Regions from separate parts of the Rhizobium sp. UBA1881 genome, predicted to be linked through region 2. Evidence: predicted binding sites of a transcription regulator. Region 2 holds the regulator's gene; each other region holds the start of a gene.
The links. The regulator LexA, encoded in region 2, represses DNA repair genes until DNA is damaged. The targets are predictions, from matches to a motif close to TGTTCNNNNTGTGTTCNG.
Positions count from the first base shown of each region.

Region 1 (6,073 bases), on a different contig from region 2:
CGAATTTCATATCTCCGGCCGATTTGGCGACGCGCTTACTGGTGATGGCGGTACCAATCTGGTGCTGAAGGCGCGCGATGCGTTGCGTCTTGCCGTCCTCGACGTTGGCGGGACCGCACCGCCGGTCAGCATCCACCTGCGCAAGGACCTGCCGATTGCCTCAGGCATCGGCGGCGGCTCGGCGGATGCGGCGGCGGCGCTGCGCGGGCTAATGCGGCTCTGGGGCACTCCCCTACCCGCGGCGACCATCGACGCCATCGCCATCAAGCTCGGCGCCGATGTGCCGATGTGTCTGGCGAGCCGGCCGCTGATTGCGCGCGGGATCGGCGAGCGGATCGAGACGGTGCGCGACTTGCCTGCCTTTCCCATGGTGCTCGCCAATCCGCTGAAGGGGGTTTCGACGCCGGAGGTTTTTCGCAAGCTGGCGACCAAGACGAACGGCGCGCTTGTGGTAGCACCCGGCCTTTCTTGGCTCGACGCGCTGCGCGGCATGCGCAACGATCTCGAACCGCCGGCGCGTGCGCTGCTGCCTGAGATCGGCGAGATCTCCGATATGCTCTCCGATCAACGCGCGCTCTTCGTTCGGATGTCGGGCTCTGGCGCGACGTGCTTCGGCATATTCGCCAACATGGACGAAGCGAAGGTCGCGGCGCGGGTGCTTCACGGCAAGCGGCCGGACTGGTATTTCGAGGCAACCGAAACATTGGCGGGAGATGATGATGACAGGCGTTGACGACACGCGTCCGTTCATTCCGGTGGGATTTGCCGTGCTGACGGTATCAGACTCACGCACCACCGCAGACGACCGCTCCGGCGATACGCTGGCGGCGCGCATTTCGGAGGCGGGACACCGCCTCATCGCGCGCGCCATCGCGCCCGACGACAGACAGGCGATCGCCGCGCAGGTCCGGGCCTGGACGGCGAAATCGGATGTCGACGTGATCATCACCACCGGCGGAACCGGCTTTACCGGCCGCGACGTGACGCCCGAGACGCTGGAGCCGCTGTTCGACAAGCGCATGGACGGCTTCTCAGCCGTCTTCCACCGTATCTCGCAGGACAAGATCGGTACATCCACCGTGCAGTCGCGTGCGACTGCGGGGCTGATCGGCACCACCTTCGTCTTCGTGCTGCCGGGATCGCCCGGCGCCTGCAAGGACGCGTGGGACGGCATCTTGAAGGCGCAGTTCGATTATCGCCACATGCCGTGCAACTTCGTGGAAATCATGCCCAGGCTCGACGAGCACTTGAAGCGCGGAGCTTAAAAACTAGCTCCGCGCCGAACGCGCGACCCAGGACGGGATGAGCTCAGCCGATAGCTTCCGCAGCTTCTGTCCCTTGACGAATTCCGCCAGTTGCATGCCGCTGCGCGCCGTCGCCAGCGCATGTTTTTTCGGCAGCAACAGACCAAGCTCCAGCGGCGCCAGACGGCGCAGGCGCTGATAGAACGGCCTGCGATAACCGCGCGAGGCGGTGAAGCGGGCGGGCAGCTTGTTTAATGCCACATATTCGGCGATCTCGTCGATCCAGCCGCTCTGTGGGCGGGCACCGGGCTCGACGAACAACAGCCATTCGCCGCGCGCCGAACGCAGTATGTCCTTGATATCCCAATGCTGATGGAAGCGGCAGCCGGCGGCGTCCGCGACCTTGGACGAGCCATCGCGCGAGCCGTGGTCGAGCACCACCACATCGCTCACCAGCCCTTCCACGGCACCAGCAACCAACACCGATAATGTCTGCGCCAGCTCAGGTTCCTGATCCCGGCATTCCAATAGGACAGTTAACATTGCTCATTTATAGTGCGACGCACAAAACATTACCAGCGACAGTTTTCCAAATTTGTTCTTGCATTGTTCTCATTTCGGCGATAGGAATTTAATCACCAGAACGGATGGGGACGACGAGTCTTCCATCGACGGAGAAACCCGATGAACGAACAGTCCCTTGCAGGGCAGGCCGCATTCGCGCCTGCCAATACGGCGGATATTGCCGACGCGATGATCGTTTCTTCCGGCCTCAGGATCGAGGTCGACCGCCGGCGTGGCCGTGGTGCGGGATTGAACCCGAGCGGGCGCTTCGAGCCGCAGAGCCGTGAAGGCTTCGACGATGGCTGGCAGACGCTTGAGGAGTTGCCGCCGTTCAAGACCGAGGTGCAGATCGAAAAGCCGCGTACGGCAATCACCCGCAATGAATCGCCGGATATCCCCTTCGACCGTTCGATCAATCCCTATCGCGGCTGCGAGCACGGCTGCATCTATTGCTTCGCGCGGCCCACCCACGCCTATATGGGCCTGTCTGCCGGGCTGGATTTCGAAGCGCGGCTGTTTGCCAAGCCGGATGCGGCCAAGCTCCTGGAGCGCGAGCTCGCCAAGCCCGGCTACAAGCCGCGCGTGATCGCCATCGGCACCAATACGGACCCGTATCAGCCGATCGAGAAGGAATGGCGGATCATGCGGGATATCCTCGAGGTGCTGGAGCGGGCAAACCATCCTGTCTCCATCGTCACCAAGTCGGCACTCATCCTGCGCGATCTCGATATCCTGCAGCGCATGGCGGAGAAGAACCTGGTGCGCGCCTCGCTGTCGGTGACGACGCTGGACCGCAAGCTGGCGCGGACGATGGAGCCGCGCGCCTCGACCCCGTCGAAGCGGCTCGATGCGCTGAAGGCGCTGAGCGACGCCGGCATTCGCACATCTGTGATGATGGCGCCGGTCATTCCAGCGCTGAACGACCACGAGATCGAGCGCGTTCTCGATGCTGCGCATGCAGCGGGTGCCACGGAGGCCGGGTATGTGATCCTGCGACTGCCGCTGGAGGTGTCGCCGCTGTTTCGCGACTGGCTGCTGCAGCACTATCCTGACCGTTACCGCCACGTCATGTCGCTGGTGCGCTCGATGCGCGGCGGCAAGGATTACGACGCCGATTTCAGCAAGCGCATGAAGGGCGCCGGCCCCTATGCCTGGCAGATCGCCCGGCGCTTCGAGATGGCCACGAAGCGGCTCGGCATGACCCGCCGCAGCATGCCGCTGCGCGACGACCTGTTCGTGCCGCCGAACGGCAGCGGCGTGCAACTGTCGCTGCTCTAGTTTTGCAGCATGTCGTTGTCGCAAAACCACTGCACACTTTTGCGCGACATGCTCGGACATTCCCTTACGGACGGCTGACCCTGGCCTTCCGTTCTCAAGTCCCCGGCCCGCCGCCCTGATCCGGGGACTTGCAGGAAATCGGGTTGGCGTGCGAAGTTCAGCCGCATGAAACGTCGCACGCCACCCGATTCTCCCATGCTTTTCGAAGATGTCCCGCTGCTTCCGGATTTCCGGCTGGAGCTGAAGGCGCGCAAGGCCGGCCACTGGCCTGTTGCCGGCGCCGACGAGGCCGGGCGCGGGCCGCTGGCGGGGCCTGTCGTTGCCGCCGCCGTCATTCTCGATCCCAAGCGTATTCCCGATGGCCTGAACGATTCCAAGCAGCTTTCCGCGCAGAGACGAGAAGAGCTGTTCGAGCAGATCCTTGCCACCGCGGCCGTCGCGATCGCCTCATCCAGCTCACGCCGCATCGACGAGACGGATATCCGCAAGGCAAGCCTCGATGCCATGCGCCGCGCGATCCTCAGCCTCTCCATCCCGGCAAGCTATGTGTTGACTGACGGGCTGGACGTTCCCCCCGGGCTCGAGTGCCCCGGCCAGGCCGTCGTCAAGGGCGATGCCCGGTCGGTATCGATCGCCGCCGCCTCCATCGTCGCCAAGGTCACGCGCGACCGGATGATGACGCGCGCCGACCTCATCTTCCCCGCCTATGGCTTCGCCGCACATGCCGGCTACGGCACCGCACGCCATAGAGCCGGCATTGACAGCCATGGCCCCTGCCCGCTGCATCGCATGAGCTTCGGGCGGCTCAAGCAGTTCCTGGTCACCGACGGCGAGTAGGCTGCCGGCTCGGACGCCTTTCCGGGCACGACAGCGAACAACATCCCCAAAACGCAAAAAGCCCCGGCGAACCGGGGCTTTGAAATGCGATAGGACCGATCTCAGTTGAGGCGGGTCTTTACCTGACCGAGGGCGTTGCCGAAGAGTTCGGACTGAACCTTGGCATCGGCCTTCTTGACGAGAACCGTTTCAGCGGCGGCGATGGCGAGGTCGACGGCTGCGGCACGAACCGCCTTCATCGCATCGGCTTCGGCCTGCTTGATCTTCGCTTCCGAAACCGCGGTGCGGTTGGCAACGAATTCCTCGGTCTTCTTCTTGGCTTCGGCGGTGAACATTTCCGCTTCGCGCTCGGCAGCTGCCAGGATATGGGCGGCTTCCGCTTCGGCTTCCTTGCGTTTGCGCTGATATTCGGCCAGCAGGTGCTGGGCCTCTTCACGCAGGCGCTTGGCTTCCGATAGCTCGTTGCGGATCTGATCGGCGCGGTCGTCGAGCGACGTCGCCATCATGCCGGGAACCTTGAGGTAGACGATCAGTGCCAGGAACAGGACGAGACCGACGAATGCGAAGAATGTTGCGTCCAGTGCAAATTCCATCGATCAAGCTCCCTTCTTGGCCGCGGTGACGGCGGACGTGACTTCAGCCTTGGTGGCGGTGCCACCGATCAGCTGTTCGACGACGGCCTTTGCCGTTTCCTCGGCGATCGTGCCGACGTCTGCAAATGCCTTCGCCTTGATATCGGCGATGTGGCCTTCCGCAGCCTTCAATTTTTCGCCCAGAGCGGCTTCAACCGCACGGCGGTCGGCCTCGGCCTTGAGCTTGGCTGCGTCGCGCGCTGCCGTGCCGATTGCGTTCGACTTGGCGCGGGCTTCTGCGAGTTCGGCTTCGTAGGCAGCAACGTCTGCGTCTGCCTGCGCCTTCAGGCGTGCAGCCTCATCGAGGTCCTGGGCAATGCGCGTGTGGCGCTGCTCGAGGATACCGCCGATGCGCGGTGCAATGACCTTTTGCATGAGCACGAAGAAAATGACGAAGGTAATCGCCAGCCAAAGCAGCTGGGACGCATACGTCGAAGTATCGAAAGGCGGGAAAACACCGCCATGGTGTTCGGCTGGCACGCCGGTCTCGGTATGAACCTCGCCTGCGGCCGGGGCAGCATGCGCGTCTGTACCGGTCGCTGCACCAGTTTCTGCGGTTCCCGCCGGGGCTTCTTCAGCGTAAGCCGGGGTCACAAAAAACATGCTCACCTCCAGGTGTACTGCAAATACAAAGGATCACGGCTCGCTGTTCGCAGGCCGTGATCCCTCAGTGCGCCGAAATTAAACGGCGAACAGCAGAAGGAGAGCGACGAGCAGCGAGAAGATGCCCAGAGCTTCCGTAACGGCGAAGCCGAATACCAGACGGCCGAACTGGCTGTCAGCGGCAGACGGGTTGCGCAGGGCGCCCGACAGGTAGCTGCCGAAGATGTTGCCGAGGCCGAGAGCCGTACCGGCCATACCAAAGCAAGCGAGGCCTGCACCGATGAATTTTGCTGCTTCCGCGTCCATGTTGTACTCCTTTGAAATGGTTGTTGCGGCGAATTGACTGACGCCCGCGGACGTCAATGTCGGTATCCCTTAGTGGCCACCCGGGTGGATCGCGTCGTTGAGGTACATGCAAGTCAGTACCGCAAAGACGTAAGCCTGGAGGAAGGCGACGAGGAACTCGAGACCCGTCAGGGCGACGGTCATGATGAGGGGAAGAACGGCACCGCCGATACCAACCGCACCCATGGCTCCAAGCGAGGCAACGAAGCCCGCGAACACTTTAAGGGTGATGTGACCGGCCAGCATGTTGGCGAAGAGACGAACGGAGAGCGAAATCGGACGCGACAGGAACGAGATGATTTCGATGGCGACGACCAGCGGCAGCAAGATGCCGGGAACGCCCTGAGGCACGAAGACATTCAGGAAGTGGAAGCCGTGCTTGTAGAAGCCGTAGACCAGAACCGTGCCGATGACGAGCAGAGCAAGAGCAAAGGTGACAATGATCTGGCTGGTGATGGTGAAGAAGTATGGGAACATGCCGAGCAGGTTTGCGGTCAGCACGAACATGAAGAGCGAGAAGACCAGCGGGAAGAACTTCATCCCCTTGGATCCGGCGCCTTCTTTCAGCAT
Region 1 covers NZ_DDHH01000070.1:13,125-19,197, forward strand. Annotated here, with positions in the region: gene B3605_RS07935 (4-(cytidine 5'-diphospho)-2-C-methyl-D-erythritol kinase) at 1-733, shown strand, start outside; gene moaB (molybdenum cofactor biosynthesis protein B) at 720-1,265, shown strand; gene B3605_RS07945 (glycosyl transferase) at 1,269-1,787, opposite strand; gene B3605_RS07950 (PA0069 family radical SAM protein) at 1,929-3,086, shown strand; gene B3605_RS07955 (ribonuclease HII) at 3,252-3,923, shown strand; gene B3605_RS07960 (F0F1 ATP synthase subunit B) at 4,025-4,516, opposite strand; gene B3605_RS07965 (F0F1 ATP synthase subunit B) at 4,520-5,158, opposite strand; gene B3605_RS07970 (F0F1 ATP synthase subunit C) at 5,237-5,464, opposite strand; gene B3605_RS07975 (F0F1 ATP synthase subunit A) at 5,534-6,073, opposite strand, start outside.
Region 1: the regulator LexA is predicted to act here: its motif matches at 1,830-1,847, upstream of B3605_RS07945 (glycosyl transferase).

Region 2 (6,073 bases):
GATGGAGCAGAACGCCCTCGTCGCCATCGATATAGGTGATTTTCGATTCACAGGATGCGGTCGAGGTGAAACCAGGATCGTACGTGAAGGAAGCCGTGTTCTTGTAGAGGGCGCCGATATCGATGACATCAGGGCCGATCGTGCCGCTCTTGACCGGAAGGTCGACTGTTTTCTCACCGAGTTTCAGTGTTGCGCTTTGATCCGTCATTCTGATCCTCCAAACTGGCGGTTGGCGCCTTAAAAGCGCCATAGGGTTAAGCGTCGTCTGCGATAGCTATATGATCGCGCGCCTAATGCCAAGTTACCGTGATGCCATTTTGTGCATCGCAGTATCAACTTTTAAGCACTCCAGCGATGTCGTCTCCGCATAGCGGAAGTCAATGATAAACCTGACATTTTTGATGGTTTTATTTCCCGTTTGAATTCAAACGATTATAGTTGCGTTTCGGTTCCGCTGGCCTCATTCTGATTGCAGTTCAGGGTGGCTTTCGGGTGTCGTTGCATGCCGGGGTTGAATGCCAGTCACGTCGTTTTGATGCCACCCGAAGCGGCGCAAATTGCCAATTTGCCGGCCGTAACAGGGCAAAATGCCCGTGCCATAATGACGCGCGCGCCATTGACGCAGTCGACGTCAGGTTTTCTGAGTCGCGCAAGCCGCCAGATCCACCGCCAGACCGCAGCCGCCCGGCAGGCATTCGGCACGGAATTCGATCACGGCCGCTTTTTCCTGGCGTCGCCCATCTTCCTTGGCGCTGGCGCCATCGCCTGGTTCCGCCTTGCTGTCGATATCCAGCCCGTGCGGCTTCTCGCCTGGGCTATCCTCTTCGGTCTCGTCTTTGTCTTGGCGGGCTCGGCGCGCGTCGCAACACGCCGTGTGGCGATATCAGGCCTGCTCGTCGTCCTCGGCATGTTCGCGGCGCAGCTCGAGACCTGGCGCGCTGATACCGTCGTTCTCGATACAGCGGTGACGACGACTGTGACCGGCCGCGTGGAACGGCGCGAGGGAGATGACAATGGGCGCTGGCGCTATATCGTCAGGGTAACGCGCACGGACGAGCCGAGCCTCAAGCGTCCGCCGCAGCAGGTCTCGCTCGTCGCGCGTGCCGGCGAGCCCGTCCGGGTCGGTGGCTGGTTGACCGGTCGCGTGCGCCTGACGCCGCCGGCCGGACCGGCATTGCCCGAACTCAACGATTTCGCCTTCTCTGCCTATTTCGACGGCATCGGTGCCAACGGCTTCTTCTACGGCATCCCGCAGCCCGTCCCATCGCAGGCGGGCGGTGCCAGTCTCTCCGCCGCCGATCGAGCCATGGAATGGCTCTACGGTATGCGCAGCAGCATAGGCGACCGCATCCGCAGCATCCTGCCCGGCGATACCGGCGCCTTCGCCGCCTCGCTGGTCACCGACGAGAGACGTGCCATCTCCAACGAGACGACCGAGGCGCTGCGCCAATCTGGCCTCGCACACATCGTCGCGATCTCGGGCCTCAACATGGCGCTGTCGGCCGGTATCTGCTTTGTCGGGCTGCGCCTGTTCTTCGGCCTCTTCCCCGGTTTCGCGCAGGCCTATCCGACCAAGAAGCTCGCCGCCGGCAGCGCTCTTGTGGCGCTGACGGCCTATTACATGATCTCGGGCTTCGCCGTCTCCGCCGAGCGCGCCTTCATCATGATGGCGATCATGCTGGTGGCAGTGCTGTTCGATCGCCCCTCAATCAGCCTGCGCAACATTGCGCTCTCGGCGCTGCTGATCATCCTGATGTCCCCATCGGAGGTGCTGGGCCCAAGCTTCCAGATGTCCTACGCCGCGACGCTGGCGCTGGTCGCAGGCTTTGCCGTCTGGACCAGGAGGAGGCACCGCGAGAGCGTCTTTCTCACGCACCCCGCAATTAAGCCGGTCATGGTCACGTTCCGCTTCTTCGGCGGCATCGCGCTGACCTCGATGATCGGCGGTTTCTCGACAGCGCTGTTTTCGATCGAGCATTTTCACCGGCTGAGCGGCTATGGCCTTCCGGCTAACCTGCTCGCCATGCCGGTCATCTCCTTCATCGTCATGCCCTTCGGAATGCTCGCGATGTTGGCAACGCCATTTGGCCTGGATGCGCCGCTGTGGAGCGTCGCCGGCTTCGGGCTCGATCTGGTGATCGACATCGCCAAGATGGTGTCCGGCTGGGGCGGCAGTGTCGATATCGGGCGGATCCCCGAGTGGTACTTCGCGATCGCCGTGCTCGGCTTTCTTATATGGGGGCTGATGCGCACACGCCTGCGATGGATCGGCGCTACGGTTGCCGCGATCGCAACCCTCGTCGTTGTCCTGCTCCCGGCCGCCCCCACGCCAGAGCTTGTCGTCTCCGAGGACGGAAGCCTCGTGGCATCGGTCAAGAGCGACAGCCTCGCCAGCAACCGCGAGCGACCGCCCGACTTCATCTTCGGGCAATGGCAGCGCGCACTCGCGATCGAAGACCACAAGCCGCCCGATATGCTCGACGGCGAGGCCTTGTCCATTCCGAGAAGAGGTGAGCCACGACCAAGGCTGACGCCGAAACAACAACGCGAATCCCGCGCCATGATGCGCGCTGCAGCGGCCTCCACAAACGACAATCGCTTCCAGTGCCTCAAGACGGCCTGGTGCGTAACGGCACTCGACAGCGGCTACCTCATCGCGACGCTCGAAAACGCCGCCTATCTCGGCCCCGCCTGCGACGTGGCCGATATCGTCATCACGCCCGTCCGGCTTCGCCAAGCGACATGCCGCTCCGGCGCCATGCTGTTGACCGGCGAGACCCTCAGGCGATCGGGAGCCGTCGAAATCCGCATCGACGAGCAGGGGGCACCGGTCGTCAAAACAGCCTATGCAAGCCTCAGCCGTCCCTGGATGCGCCATCGCGCCTATGACTGGCGCAACGACAGCTTCAGCGATAACTCGTCACCACTCAGTGATATCGGCGAATAAGCCCGACTAGCTTGCCCTGAACCTTGACGCGGTCAGGCCCGAAAATGCGCGTTTCGTAAGCCGGGTTGGCGGCCTCAAGCGCGATCGAGGCGCCCTTGCGGCGGAAGCGCTTCAGCGTTGCCTCTTCATCGTCGACAAGCGCCACGACGATATCGCCGGGGTTGGCGGTATTGCCGTTGCGGATGATGACGGTGTCGCCGTCGAAAATGCCGGCTTCGATCATCGAGTCGCCCTTGACCTCGAGCGCATAGTGCTCGCCGGCGCCGAGCATATCGGCGGGGACGGTGATGTCGTGGGTGTTGTTCTGGATCGCCGAGATCGGCACACCGGCGGCGATCCGGCCCATGACGGGAACGGACGCCGAGTTACCGTTGTCGGCGCTCGGCGCTGCCTTCGGGGCAGGGGCTGCTGCCACCGGCTGCGGCTTTCCGAGGCTGCCCTCGATGACGCTCGGCGAAAAGCCGCGTCGCGGCTGCAGGCTCGGATTATAGGCTTCCGGCAACTTGATGACCTCGAGCGCGCGCGCCCGGTTTGGCAGCCGGCGAATGAAGCCGCGCTCTTCCAGCGCCGTGATCAGCCGGTGAATGCCGGATTTTGATGCGAGATCGAGTGCATCCTTCATTTCGTCAAAGGATGGCGGAACGCCCGACTCTTTCATCCGCTCATGAATGAACAGAAGCAGTTCTTGTTGCTTGCGTGTCAGCATCGAAATGAACCCCAGAGTCGTGAAACAAAGCCAGAACGGACACTATATGTTCCATATGTGTTCCGCAAGTGCCTAAATTTTCGTAAAACTTGGCTCGGAATCGTCGCGATTTTGCACTTCATTCGATTTAACCGCGCTCGCCTCTTGCATTGTGGCGAAAGCCAGCGCACATCTCTGCCGATTTCGGGAGGATTTGCTGATGCGTGACCCCCATCCTCTGGACCACGTGGTGCTGCCGGTCGTCAATATCGAGATGGCGCGCGAGCGCCTGGGCAAGCTCGGTTTCACCGTCGCCGCCGATGCGCGGCATCCATTCGGCACCGAGAATGCCTGCGTCTTCTTTGCCGACAAGACCTACCTCGAGCCGCTCGGCGTCGCCAGTCTGGAGACCTATGAGGCTGCCATCGGCGACGGCAACGTTTTCACCGCTCGCGACCGCGCCTTTCGCTTCCGCTGCGGCGACGACGGCTTGTCGGCTATCGTCTTCGGCACGCCGGATGCCGATAGCGATCACGCCCGCTTTACTGCCGATGGCATGAGCGGCGGCGAGATGCTGCAATTCGCCCGGCAGATGAAGATGCCGGATGGTTCCGAGGCGACCGCCGCTTTCCGCCTGGCTTTCGCGGCCGATCTGCGCGCGCCCGATTTCTTCCTCTTCGCCTGCCAGCGCGTCAACCCACTGCCCAGCGACCGCAAGGCGTTGGAAACGCATGCGAACGGCGTCTTGGGCATTCTGTCGATCGTGCTCTCTTCCTCCGATCCCAGGGCCTTCGCGCCGCTGTTGCAGTTGGCGTCGGATGCGCAGGCGACCCGCGAGGAGGCATTCGGTGTCAGCCTCGATGCCGGCAACGCCCGTATCAATATCCTGTCGCCGGATGGCTTGAACGCTTACTACGATCTCTCCGAGCCCAAGGCCGATCGCGGCCTGCGCGGCGCGGCGATTGTCTTTTCCGTTGCTGATCTCGCCGTGACAGAGGCGCATTTGGCTGCTAACGGGATCACCTATACACGCAAGAACAATCGAATTCTGGTGAAGGCCGCACCCGGCCAGGGCGCGCTCTTCGCCTTCGAGGAGAAACAATGACTGAAACCAATTCCGAAGTGGCCGTTGGCGAAGGCGCCGGCCGTGTGGTGTTTTCCAACGCCGGCAAGCTGTCGCTGATCGCCGGCCCCTGCCAGATGGAAAGCCGCGACCATGCCTTCATGATCGCCGGCACGCTGAAGGAGCTCTGCGACAAGCTCGGCATCGGCCTTGTCTACAAGTCCTCCTTCGATAAGGCCAACCGCACGTCGCTGTCGGCCCAGCGCGGCATCGGGCTTGAAACGGCGCTTGAGGTGTTCGCCGATCTCAAGAAGGAATACGGTTTTCCTGTCTTGACCGACATCCACACCGAGGAGCAGTGCGCCGAAGTCGCCACTGTCGTCGATGTGCTGCAGATCCCGGCCTTCCTTAGCCGGCAGACGGACCTGCTGGTCGCCGCCGCCAAGACCGGCCGCGCCATCAACGTCAAGAAGGGCCAGTTCCTGGCGCCTTGGGACATGAAGAACGTGCTTGCCAAGCTGAATGCCAGCGGCAACCCGAACATCATGCTGTGCGAACGCGGCGCTTCCTTCGGCTACAACACGCTGGTCTCGGACATGCGCTCGCTGCCGATCATGGAAGCCATGGGTGCGCCTGTTGTTTTCGACGCGACCCATTCGGTGCAGCAGCCGGGCGGGCAGGGCGGCTCCAGTGGCGGCCAGCGCGAATTCGTGGAAACGCTCGCGCGTGCGGCTGTCGCCGTCGGTGTCGCCGGTGTGTTCGTCGAGACGCACGAAGATCCCGACAATGCGCCGTCGGATGGCCCGAACATGGTCTATCTCAAGGATATGCCGCGCCTGCTCGAGAAGCTGCTGGCCTTCGACGCCATCGCCAAGGGCTGACGTTCAAACGACTGACACGTTCGTGTATTAGGCCAACCACGAATAATGCGGCGAAGCATGCGCAAAACGGCCCCAAACTGGCATTGTAATTTGCGCATCTTCGATTAAAGACGAATTTCAAACGATTTATCCACCCTCAAGCAGAGAAGAGCCGATGACCGCTATTACCGATATTATCGCCCGCGAGATTCTCGACAGCCGTGGTAATCCCACCGTCGAAGTCGATGTCTATCTCGAAGATGGCAGCATGGGCCGCGCCGCCGTTCCGTCGGGCGCATCGACCGGAGCGCACGAAGCCGTCGAACTCCGCGATGGTGGCAAGCGTTATCTCGGCAAGGGTGTCGAAAAGGCCGTCGAAGCCGCCAACACGGAAATCTTCGACGCCATCGGCGGCATCGACGCTGAAAACCAAATCCAGATCGACAACATCATGATCGAACTGGACGGCACGCCGAACAAGTCGCGCCTCGGCGCCAACGCCATCCTCGGCGTTTCGC
Region 2 covers NZ_DDHH01000094.1:24,732-30,804, reverse strand. Annotated here, with positions in the region: gene gltA (citrate synthase) at 1-208, opposite strand, end outside; gene B3605_RS11865 (ComEC/Rec2 family competence protein) at 536-2,947, shown strand; gene lexA (transcriptional repressor LexA) at 2,928-3,653, opposite strand; gene B3605_RS11855 (VOC family protein) at 3,853-4,737, shown strand; gene kdsA (3-deoxy-8-phosphooctulonate synthase) at 4,734-5,576, shown strand; gene eno (phosphopyruvate hydratase) at 5,731-6,073, shown strand, end outside.

Region 3 (6,073 bases), on a different contig from region 2:
CAAGGACCGCCAGGACCGTCCGATGCTGTACGGCCCGACCAACGAAGAGATGGTCACCGATATTTTCCGGTCTTCGGTCAAGTCTTACAAGGACTTGCCGCTGAACCTCTATCACATCCAGCTGAAGTTCCGCGACGAGATCCGTCCGCGCTTCGGCACCATGCGCTCGCGCGAATTCATGATGAAGGATGCCTATTCCTTCGACATGACCCGCGAAGGCGCCGAGCATTCCTACAAGAAGATGTTCGCGGCCTATCTGCGCACCTTCGATCGTCTCGGCCTGCGCGCCATCCCCATGCGCGCCGACACCGGCCCGATCGGCGGCGATCTCAGCCACGAGTTCATCATCCTTGCCGACACCGGTGAATCGGAAGTCTACAGCCACAAGGATTTCGTGAATTTCGATATCCCCTCGGTCGACACCAACTTCGACGATGTCGCCGGTCTGGATGCGATCTTCAAGAAGTGGACCTCGGTCTACGCCGCCACCTCAGAGATGCACGACGAAGCCGCTTTCGACGCCATCCCCGAGAGCGATCGCCTGTCCGCACGCGGAATTGAAGTCGGCCATATCTTCTACTTCGGCACGAAATATTCCGAGCCGATGGGCGCGAAGGTGCAGGGACCTGATGGTAAGGAACACGCCGTCCACATGGGTTCTTACGGTATCGGCCCGACACGCCTTGTTCCCGCCATCATCGAAGCATCGCATGATGAGAACGGAATCATCTGGCCGGCCTCGGTTGCGCCTTTCGATGTCGTCGTGATCAACATGAAGGCCGGCGACGCCGCTTGCGACGCAGCCTGCGAGAAGATCTACGCGGAGCTCTCCAAGGCCGGCGTCGATGTTCTTTATGACGATACCGACGATCGCGCCGGCACCAAGTTCGCAACCGCGGACCTGATCGGTGTGCCCGTACAGATCATCGCCGGCCCGCGCGCGGTCGCGAACGGCGAAGTGGAAGTCAAGGACCGCAAGACCGGTGCCCGCGAAACGATGACCATCGACGCGGCAATCAATAAGCTCTTGGGCTAAGAAGAAGGCGGGAGGCGAAATGGCAGACGCAGCGGTGAGCCAGCAGGGATCCAAATCCGGCTCGGCTGCGGCCAGCAGGCCATTTTCCGCTTTCGAGCGACTTGTGGCGTGGCGCTATCTGCGCGCACGCCGCAAGGAAGCCTTCATCTCGGTGATCGCGGGCTTCTCCTTCATCGGCATCATGCTCGGCGTCGCGACGCTGATCATCGTCATGGCGGTGATGAACGGTTTCCGAACCGAGCTGATCTCGCGCATCCTCGGCATCAACGGCCACATGATCGTGCAGCCGGTCGATGGTCCGTTCACGGATTATCCGGCGCTGACTGATCGCCTGGGCGCCGTCCCCGGCATCAAGGTGGCGCTGCCGCTTGTCGAAGGCCAGACGCTGGCCTCGGGTGCCGGCGGCGCTGGCACCGGCGCGCTGGTTCGCGGCATTCGCGCCGAAGACCTGAGCAAGGTGAAAACCGTCTCCGACAACATCAAGTCCGGCGACCTCGTTGGCTTTGCTGCCGGCCAGGGCGTTCTCATCGGCTCGCGCATGGCCGACCAACTGGGACTGCAGGCGGGTGACACAATTACGCTGATATCACCGGAAGGTGACGTGACGCCGATGGGCATCAATCCGCGCGTCAAATCCTACAAGGTCTCGGGCATCTTCGAGATCGGCATGTCGGAATATGATGCGACGATCATCTACATGCCGCTTGAGGAAGCGCAGCTCTATTTCAACGCCGAAGGACTGGTGCAATCGATCGAGCTCTATGTCGACAATCCCGACAATATCGATGAGCTCCGCCCCAAGGTGGAGCAGGCAGCCGGCCGCCAGATCGCGATCACCGACTGGCGCCAGCGCAACCAGACCTTCTTCTCGGCGCTGCAGGTCGAGCGCAACGTCATGTTCATGATCCTGACGCTGATCGTTCTCGTCGCCGCCCTGAACATCATCTCCGGTCTCATCATGCTGGTGAAGGACAAGGGCAGCGATATCGCGATCCTCAGAACCATGGGCGCGAGCTCCGGCGCCATCATGCGGATCTTCTTCATGACGGGTGCCGCGATCGGCCTGGTCGGCACTTTTGCCGGCGTGCTGCTCGGCGTTATCGTCTGCATCAACATCGAGAAGATCCGCGCGTTCTTCTCCTGGCTGTCGGGCACGGTGCTGTTTGACCCGCAGCTCTACTTCCTCAGCCAGCTGCCGGCCAAGATGGAGGTCGGCGAAACGGTCTCCGTCGTCGTCATGGCGCTGACGCTGTCTTTCTTCGCGACAATCTTCCCCGCATGGCGCGCTTCCAAGCTCGATCCCGTGCAGGCCCTGCGCTACGAATAAGGAATGCTGATTACATGAAGCGGAATACCGTTCTCAAGCTTTCCGGCGTCGAGCGTCACTATGGCCAGGGAGAGACCCAGCTTTCGATCCTGAAGAAGGCCGACCTGACCATCAACAGCGGCGAGATCGTCGCGCTTGTGGCTCCATCAGGCACTGGCAAGTCGACCCTGCTGCATCTGGCGGGCCTGCTCGAGCATCCCGATGGCGGCGAAGTCACCATCAGCGGCAATGCCTGCAATGGCCTCTCCGACGACAAGCGCACGGCGATCCGCCGCAGCGAGATCGGCTTCGTCTACCAGTTCCACCACCTGCTTCCCGAATTCTCGGCGCTTGAAAACATCATGATGCCGCAGATGATCGCCGGTCTGCCGCGCAACGAAGCCAAGGTGCGGGCAGGGCAGCTGCTCGACTACATGCGTATCGGCCACCGTGGCGCCCATCGTCCCGGCGAATTGTCTGGTGGTGAACAGCAGCGCGTGGCGATCGCCCGCGCCGTCGCCAACGCGCCTAGCCTTCTGCTCGCCGACGAACCAACAGGCAATCTCGACCCCGAGACCGCCAGCTACGTCTTCGAAGCCCTGGAGGCCTTGGTGCGCCAGTCCGGCCTCGCGGCCCTGATCGCCACCCACAACCACGAGCTCGCGGCCCGCATGGACCGCCGCGTCACCATCGCCGACGGCAAGGTCGTGGATTTCTGAGATTTCACTGTCGGGTCAGGACCAATCTAGCCGCCGCAGATCGACTGCCCGGTTTCGTCCTTCCAGTCGGCAATCGTGATCGTGCGTGCCTCGGCCTTCGCATCCTTGCCGTCTCGCTGCAGCTTGCCGGTGAGCGCATTGTAATCGCATGAACCGCCGCCATCCGGATTTAGCGTGTCGTAATGGCTGTAGGTGTAGCCGGCGACGACGAATTGGTTGTTGCGATAGGCGAGCGTCAGCGTCTGCTCCCAACGGTCTCGACCGATGGCGCTGTTCTGCGAATAGATGGCGATCGAGCTCTTGCCCGCCGCCTTGATCGACGGCTCCTGGCCGTAAATCCCCTCAGCCACCGTGGTTCCCCAGATCTTGCCGGGTGCGCTGGTCGTAAGCCGCAACAGGTCGTGGTCATCCCGCAGATAGATGTAGACGCCGAGTTGGTCGTCGGCGGCATCGTTGGGAGCCTCGGCGAGCAACGCCAGGTCCGGCTTGCCATCGCCGTTCCAGTCGCCGACCGCGACATCGACGATGCGCGCCGGATCAGGATCCGCGCCGAAGGCCGCGTTGGCTGAAAGCAGGACTGCCACAAAGATGAATCGACGCATGCTCGTCTCCTGTTTGCCGTTAACCAAACAGAAAACAATCCTGTTGACAACGGAACAAGAGCGGAACAAAATAAAAACATAAGAGCACAGGAGAGCCAAATGACTGACATGATCCGCGATATCGCAGCATTCACCTCCATCGCAATGTTCATTGCCAGCTTCTCTTTGATCTGCATGGCAATGTAAGAATAACGGGGACCGCATGGCTGTCATGCGGTCCGATGGTACCCGCCTCTCTGGACATCGACGTCCCCAAATCCGACAATGCATCCGATTCATACGGATGCGCGGAAAGGCATATCATGGCGGGCACTGAAAACGGCGCGAGCGACTTCATCGGCGGTACGCCGGGCTTCGTTCACCTGCGTGTGCACTCCGCCTTCTCGCTGCTTGAGGGGGCGTTGCCGCTCAAGAAAATTCTCTACAAGGCATCGGGCGATAGCCAGCCGGCGATCGCCATCACCGATACCAACAATCTATTCGTCGCACTGGAATTCGCGCAGAAATCGATGGACGAGGGCCTGCAGCCGATTATCGGCTGCCAGGTTTCCATCGATATGGAAGACGGGCTTGAGACCGAGCGCCGCGGCGGCCAGCAGCAGCTGGCGAAACTGCCGTCGATCGTGCTTCTGTCGGCCACCGATGCCGGCTATGAACGGCTGGTGGATCTCGTCAGCCGCGCCTATCTCGGCGGCGAGGGAGGCGGGCAGGCGGTCCACATCAAGGCGTCGTGGCTGGACGAACTCGGCACCGAGGGGCTGATCGCGCTGACCGGCGCATCGACCGGCCCGATCGACATGCCGCTGAAAGAGGGGCACATCGCGCCGGCGACCGCGCGCTTGCTGTCTCTGAAGGACAAGTTCGGCGATCGGCTCTACATGGAGCTTCAGCGCCAGGGCACCTATGACAAGCGCCACGAGCAGCGGGTGATCGGCCTTGCCTATGAGCACGAGATCCCGCTGGTCGCGACCAACGAGGCCTTCTTCCCGACCCGCGACGATTACGACGCGCACGATGCGCTGATGGCTGTGGCGCACAACGCCATTGTCTCCGACGACACGCGTTTTCGCCTGACGCCAGATCACTATCTGAAGAGTCGCGCCGAGATGGTGAAGCTTTTCGCCGATCTGCCTGAAGCGCTTGAAAATACGGTGGAGATCGCCCGCCGCTGCTCCTTCGTCTTGAAGACCCGCAAACCGATCTTGCCGCGCTTCACCGGCGCCACCGCGGATCCGGAAGAGGCGGAGCGCGCCGAATCGCTGGAGCTTCGCCGCCAGGCGGTCGAAGGTCTCGACATGCGCCTTCAGACGCTCGGCATGTCTGCGGGCTATGAGGAGAAGGATTACCGCGACCGCCTGGAATTCGAGCTCAGCGTTATCGAGCGCATGAAATTCCCCGGCTACTTCCTGATCGTTGCCGACTTCATCAAGTGGGCCAAGCTGCAGGATATTCCCGTCGGCCCCGGCCGCGGCTCCGGCGCGGGCTCGCTGGTTGCTTACGCGCTGACGATCACGGACGTCGATCCGCTGCGCTTCTCGCTGCTCTTCGAACGCTTCCTCAATCCGGAACGCGTCTCGATGCCCGACTTCGATATCGACTTCTGCCAGGATCGCCGCGAAGAGGTGATCCGCTATGTGCAGAAGAAGTATGGCCGCGAGCAGGTGGCGCAGATCATCACCTTCGGTTCGCTGCAGGCGCGCGCCGCCCTTCGCGACGTCGGCCGCGTGCTGGAAATGCCCTACGGGCAGGTCGACAAGATCTGCAAGCTGGTGCCCAACAACCCGGCCAACCCGACGCCGCTGTCGAAGGCGATCGAGGAAGAGCCGAAGCTGCAGGAAGAGGCTGACAAGGAGCCCGTCGTCGCCCGCCTCCTCGACATCGCGCAGAAGATCGAAGGTCTCTACCGCCACGCATCGACTCACGCCGCAGGTATCGTCATCGGCGACCGCCCGCTGTCGAAGCTGGTGCCGATGTATCGAGATCCGCGCTCCGACATGCCGGTCACCCAGTTCAACATGAAGTGGGTCGAGCAGGCCGGTCTGGTCAAGTTCGACTTCCTCGGCCTGAAGACACTGACGACGCTGAAGGTAGCTGTCGATTTCGTCGCCAAGCGCGGCATCAAGGTCGATCTCGCGGCGATCCCGCTGGATGACAAGCTGACCTACGAGATGCTCTCGCGCGGCGAAACGGTCGGCGTGTTCCAGGTGGAAAGTGCTGGCATGCGCAAGGCGCTGATCGGCATGCGTCCCGACTGTATCGAGGACATCATCGCGCTCGTGGCGCTGTATCGTCCGGGTCCGATGGAGAACATCCCGACCTACAATGCCCGCAAGCATGGCGAGGAAGAGCTCGAATCGATCCACCCGACCATCGATTACCTGCTGAAGGAGACGCAGGGCGTTATCGTCTA
Region 3 covers NZ_DDHH01000190.1:76,513-82,585, forward strand. Annotated here, with positions in the region: gene proS (proline--tRNA ligase) at 1-1,036, shown strand, start outside; gene B3605_RS23235 (lipoprotein-releasing ABC transporter permease subunit) at 1,056-2,363, shown strand; gene B3605_RS23240 (ABC transporter ATP-binding protein) at 2,378-3,061, shown strand; gene B3605_RS23245 (hypothetical protein) at 3,088-3,663, opposite strand; gene dnaE (DNA polymerase III subunit alpha) at 3,966-6,073, shown strand, end outside.
Region 3: the regulator LexA is predicted to act here: its motif matches at 3,725-3,742, upstream of dnaE (DNA polymerase III subunit alpha).

Region 4 (6,073 bases), on a different contig from region 2:
CTCATAGCGGCCTTCGCTCAGCATCTTGACGCTGGCGACGAGGCCACCGAGCGGCTTCTGCACGAAGGCGCGGACGGCGAAGTAGAGCGCCAGCATGACGGCTGCCAGAACAACGATGCCTGCGACGATCATCATGAAGGTCTGGTCCTGCACCGGCGCGTTGATCGCGCTGTGCGGCACGTCGACGAGGATGACCCAGTTGGTGTTCACGTCAGGCAGCGCAAAGGGATAGACCACGCGGTCGAACTGCTCGCCGCCATCGATCGAGAGGTTCTTGACGACGGCAGGCGCAAGCGTCGAGAGGCCGGTCTTGACCGCATCGGCACCTTCACCCTCGTAGGGCTTCATCGCCAGATCCTTCGACGGCGCGACGATCCAGTTGCCGCCCTGCGAAAGCAGGGTCACGCGGCCGGTGCCGAAGGGATGCAGGCCGCCGAGCTTGTCGGCGAGCGACTTCAGCGAAATGTCGACGCCGCTGACGCCGATCATCTTGCCGCCGGACATGACCGGGTAGCCGATGGAGGTCATCGCGGTGTTTTCGCCGGTGGTGCTTTCAGCGTAAGGCGAGGAGATCGCGCCCTTCTTGCTGGCGGCGGCAAGGCTGTACCATTCGGCCTTGTAGTCCGATGCGAACACCGAGAACGTGAAGCCGCCATCCTTCTTCTTGGTCCAATAGGCGTTGAACGCGCCGTTCTTGTCCGAGCCGAGATCCGTGCGGCCGGCAAGCGACGGCGACTGGCCGTCGAACGCATTCGGTTCTTCGCCGAACCAGCTGCCGAAGGCGAACTGGTTGCGCTCGACATTGGCCTTCAGCATATCGACGATCGCCTTGCGATCCAGATACTTGCCTTCGTGGCCGCGGCCGATGACGCCGGCCATGGAGCGCGCGGCGCCCGCAAGTTCGCCGACCGAGGACGCGACTTCGTTGGCGATGGCCTTCGCCTCTAGATTGGCTTGATCCATGGTCAGCGTTTCCACGCGATCACGGGTTTCGCCGATGAGGAAGAAATTGGAGATCAGGAGAACCAGTGCGATCGCGCAGCCGGTGATCACAATGAGTTTGGCCGCAAGCGATTTCATGCGAAAGATGAACATGCATTCCTCGGGGGGATCAAGGATGGGCCAGGCGAAGCATCCGCCGGCACAAGAAGCGAGGGCGGCTACATCATGAAGCCGCCGTGGCGAGTGCCGCGTCCCCTTGGAGAGGGAGCCGGCGATCACGCGGAAGATCGCCGGAAACCTATTAAATTTAAGTGAAATGCGATGATAATTCGACCCATCGCAAGCAAACGCATCGCCGATGTCGTCGGCGGATAACGCCTATAGTTTGTTTGCGACGTCTTCGCGCGATGGAATGGACGGCTGGGCGCCTGCCTTGAGGCATGCGAGCGAGCCGGCAACGGCTGCGCGACGCAGCGCCTTCGCGAAATCCAGGCCCTCATCAAGGCTGGCGGCGAGATAGCCGCAGAAGGTGTCGCCCGCGCCAACCGTATCCACCGGCTCGATCTTCAACCCTTTCGCCCGCCACATAGCGCCGTCGCGGATCGCCACGACGCCGTCAGCCCCGAGCGTGACGATCAGTGTTTGCCCAGTCTCGGCGTTCAGGCGCTGCAACGCCATCTCCCGCTCCTCCGGCGTCATGTTTTCCTGCCCGGCCAGAAGCTCGAACTCGGTCTCGTTGGCGATGACGATATCGGCAAGGCGCCCGAGGCGCGCGGCATCGTCGATCAGCGGCGCGAGATTGAGAATGGTGGTCACGCCCTTGGCGCGCGCGGCAGCCAATGCCTGCTCGACTGCGGGAACCGGGATTTCGAGCTGCAGCATCAGCGTGTCGCCCTTGCTCATCGCGCCGACGGCCTGATCCGCATCCTGCGCGGTGACCGTACCGTTCGCGCCCGGCACGACGGCGATCATGTTCTCGCCGTCTCCGCCCACGAGTATGATCGCGGTTCCGGTCGGCTGGTCGGCGCGCTTGACGGACTGGAGATCCGTGCCGGCATCCTTGAGGAGCGCAAGCGCCTCGTCCGAAAAGCCATCATGACCGACGGCGCCCGCCATGGTCACGCTGCGGCCGGCGCGGCGCGCGGCCAGCGCCTGGTTGGCGCCCTTGCCGCCGGCGGCCGTCGAAAAGCCGTTGCCGGCCACCGTCTCGCCAGGCTTCGGAAGCCGTTGCGTCGTGGCGATGAGGTCCATGTTGATGGAGCCGAAAACGGTGATCATGCGAGGTGTCCTTCCCAATGCTTTTGTCGGGCGCGACACTGCCGAAGGCCTCACTCGTCGTCAACCACCCTTAGCTTGAGAAGCCCCGTTCTGCTCTCCACGGATTTCGACGCCGGCGCACTTTCATCCGGGACGCGGCTTGCGTCAGCACTCTCGAATTCCAGCGCCTCGATCTTGGCGCCGCGCTTGGTCAGCTTGTCGGCCGAGGTGACGATCATGTCGACGTCCTTCTGCGCCATGGCGAAATGCCCCTGCAGCTTACGCACGCGGTCGTCGAGGCGGCCGAGATCATCCATCAGATTGGCGACTTCGCCCTGAATGACATGCGCCTGCGCCTGCATCCGCTGATCCTTCAAGACAGCCTGGATGACCTGGATCGACAACATCAGCAGCGACGGCGAAACGATCACCACGCGGGCCCGATGCGCCTTCTGCACGATCGCCTCGAAATTCTCGTGAATTTCCGCGAAGATCGATTCCGACGGCACGAACAGGAAGGCGGTATCCTGCGTCTCCCCCTGGATCAGATACTTCTCCGCGATATCGCGGATATGGGTCTCCATGTCGCGCCGAAACTGCTGCGATGCGGCCTTGGCAAGCTCCGGCCCGCCCGCGTCGCGAATGGCGTTCCATGCCTCCAGCGGAAACTTGGCGTCGATGACGAGCGGCGGCGCGCCGTTGGGCATGCGGATCGTGCAATCCGGACGGGAGCCGTTGCTCAGCGTCTGCTGGAAGGCATAGGCGCCGATCGGCAGGCCATCGGCAACGATCGTTTCCATCCGCGATTGGCCAAAGGCGCCGCGCGTCTGCTTGTTGGACAGGATCGCCTGCAGCCCGACGACGTCCTTGGCGAGCGTCTGGATATTGTTCTGCGCCGCATCGATCACCGCCAGCCGCTCCTGCAGCTTCCTCAGGTTCTCATGCGTCGACTTGGTCTGCTCGGTGATGGTCGAGTTGACCCGCTGCGACATGCCGTCCAGGCGCTGGCTGATCGCCTGGTTGAGCTCGGACTGGCGCGAGCCGAACACCTCCGCCATCGCCGCCATCCGGCCCTGCATTTCCGATTGGATCCGCAACAGTTCCATCATCCGCGCATCCGCCTCGGCGGCACGCTCCAGCGCCTCTTCCGCCTGCTCGCGCCGCGCCTGGCCACCACGAACGAGCAAGGCGAGCATCAAGACGATCACGATAGCCAGTGCCGCGCCGGCAAGGGCGAGCGACATGGGGCTGAGGCCGGAAAGGGTGGCGGAAAACGAGTCGGTGCTGGTTGTCATTTCAGCACCATAGCAAAGTCGCGCAGCTTTTCCAGATCAAAACGTGAACATCGTAAATGGTCTTGCCGGCGATACCCGAGCTTCACATTCGAGCGCTAGCTAAGAAATAACCGCATAATTTAACGCTTGCGAAACTATATTCGGCAAAAGCTGCGCGAAAATTGCCCTTCGTCAAATGAAAAAGCAGAAATATATTATGAGCAGCCAGCAGCCTGAAAACGGTCTCAAGCAACGCCTCGATTTCATCGAACTGGACGACAACGCGCGGCAATCGCTGCGCCAGATGCGCCCGGCGATTTCGGAGCTCTTGAGCGGCGCGCTCGAACGATTCTACGGAAAGCTGGCGCGCACGCCCTCGGTCGCGAGCTTCTTCTCCGACAAGTCGCATATGAACAGTGCCAAGACCCGGCAGGAAGCCCATTGGGCCAATCTCGCCGGCGGCAATTTCGACGAAGCCTACGTCAAGGGCGTTGTCGCGGTCGGCAAGACGCATGCGCGCATCGGCCTCGAGCCGCGCTGGTACATCGGCGGCTACGCGCTTCTGATGAGCGATCTGATCAAGGGGCTGATGGCCAAGGAATGGCCGTCGCGCTTCGGTCGCGGCCAGGGCAAGCTGCTCGGCGAAAAGCTCACCGCCGTCGTCAAGGCGGCGATGCTCGATATGGATTATTCGATCTCGGTCTATCTGGAAGCGCTGGAAGAAAAGCGGCTGAAGCTTGAAGAGGAACGCCACAAGGCGGAAGCCGACCAGGCAATGGCGCTGAGCCATCTTCGCCGCGGTCTGGAAGCGCTGTCGCGGGGTGATCTCGAAGCCACCTTGCCGGCTGACCTGCCGGGCAACTTCAAGGATATGGGCGACGACTACAATCGCGCTGTCGCGGCCCTTCGCGCCTCCTTCGCATCCGTTCGCGCCACATCCGGCGAAATCCTGCGCGGCACCGATGTGATCGCCAAGGGTTCCGACGATCTGGCGCTGCGCACCGCCCAGCAGGCCGCCGGCGTCGAGGAAAGCTCGGCCGCCCTGCAGCAGCTCTCCGTCAGCGTCGGCCAGACGGCATCGAACGCCGAAAAGGCGTCGGCCGCGGTGCGCGAAACGCAGCAGAAGGCCAAGAACTCCGGGGAACTGGTCACCAGCGCCGTCTCCGCCATGGCCGGCATCGAACGCTCGTCGAGCGAGATCACCAAGATCATCGGCGTTATCGACGATATTGCTTTCCAGACCAATCTTCTCGCGCTGAACGCCGGCGTTGAAGCAGCCCGCGCCGGCGAAGCCGGAAAGGGTTTTGCCGTCGTCGCCCAGGAAGTCCGCCAACTGGCACAGCGCTCGGCCGATGCCGCCAAGGAGATCAAGAAGCTGATCTCCGAGAGCTCCGCGCAGGTGAACCAGGGCGTCGATATCGTCAGCAGCACCGGCGAATCGCTCAGCGACATGATCAACCGCATCGACAATATCAGCAGCTTCGTTGCCGATATCGCCGCGGCCGCCCGCGATCAGGCGACCGGCGTCAACGAGGTCAGCGTCGCCATCCGCAACATGGACACCATCACCCAGCAGAATTCGGGCATGGTGGAGCGCACCTCGTCGGAAACCCGGCGCCTGCGCAATGAGGTGGAAGGCCTGGTCGGCCTGCTCGAGCGGTTCCGCACCGACAGCGCCAGCCACGCCGGCTATCAGGCCTCGCGCCGCGCCGCCTGAGGCAAAAGCGTCGAAATTGCGAAGGCGGCGTAAAAAAGCGCCGCCTCCGGCTATCGGATAATTCCATCCCGCAAAAAGATGGGTTATGGGGAACGCCATGACCATCAAGCCACTCATCATTCTTCCCGATCCGCTGCTCCGTCAGGTTTCCAAGCCGATCGAGCGCGTCGACAGCGATCTCCAGCGTCTCGCCGACGACATGCTGGAGACCATGTACGATGCTCCTGGCATCGGGCTGGCCGCCATCCAGATCGGCGTTGCCCGCCGCATGCTCGTCATCGACGTTGCGCGCGAGGGCGAGGAAAAGCAGCCGCTCGTCTTCATCAACCCCGAAATCGTCTCTTCCTCCGACGAGCGCTCGGTCTATGAAGAGGGCTGCCTCTCGATCCCGGATTACTATGCCGAGGTCGAACGCCCGGCGACCGTCGGCGTCAAGTATCTCGACCGCGACGGCAAGGAGCAGACGATGGAAGCCGACAGCCTGCTCGCCACCTGCCTGCAGCACGAGATCGACCACCTGAACGGCGTGCTCTTCATCGACCACATCTCCCGTCTGAAGCGCGAGATGGTCATCAAGAAGTTCACCAAGGCCGCCAAGACCACCAAGGCGCTCTGAGCGCCAGGTTGAAAATGCTGCCCGGCCCTTCTATGATATCAGTGATATCAAATAGGAGGTACCGATATGGGTGATCTTCTGATCCGCAATATTTCGGACGCGTTGAAGCGTGATATTTCCGTGCGCGCCGAGAAGAACGGGAATAGCCTTTCCGATGAGGCGAAGAACCTCCTGCAGAAGGCCATAGTCGATGTCTCGGGCGCCGATACGCCGACGCGGTCGGCTCTCGATGGATTTCGCGATATATTTTCGCCGCTGACCGATGAC
Region 4 covers NZ_DDHH01000118.1:7,533-13,605, reverse strand. Annotated here, with positions in the region: partial or broken gene B3605_RS14780 (methyl-accepting chemotaxis protein) at 1-1,095, opposite strand, end outside; gene B3605_RS14775 (ribokinase) at 1,321-2,220, opposite strand; gene B3605_RS14770 (DNA recombination protein RmuC) at 2,271-3,494, opposite strand; gene B3605_RS14765 (globin-coupled sensor protein) at 3,691-5,190, shown strand; gene def (peptide deformylase) at 5,288-5,806, shown strand; gene B3605_RS14755 (FitA-like ribbon-helix-helix domain-containing protein) at 5,873-6,073, shown strand, end outside.
Region 4: the regulator LexA is predicted to act here: its motif matches at 3,527-3,544, upstream of B3605_RS14770 (DNA recombination protein RmuC).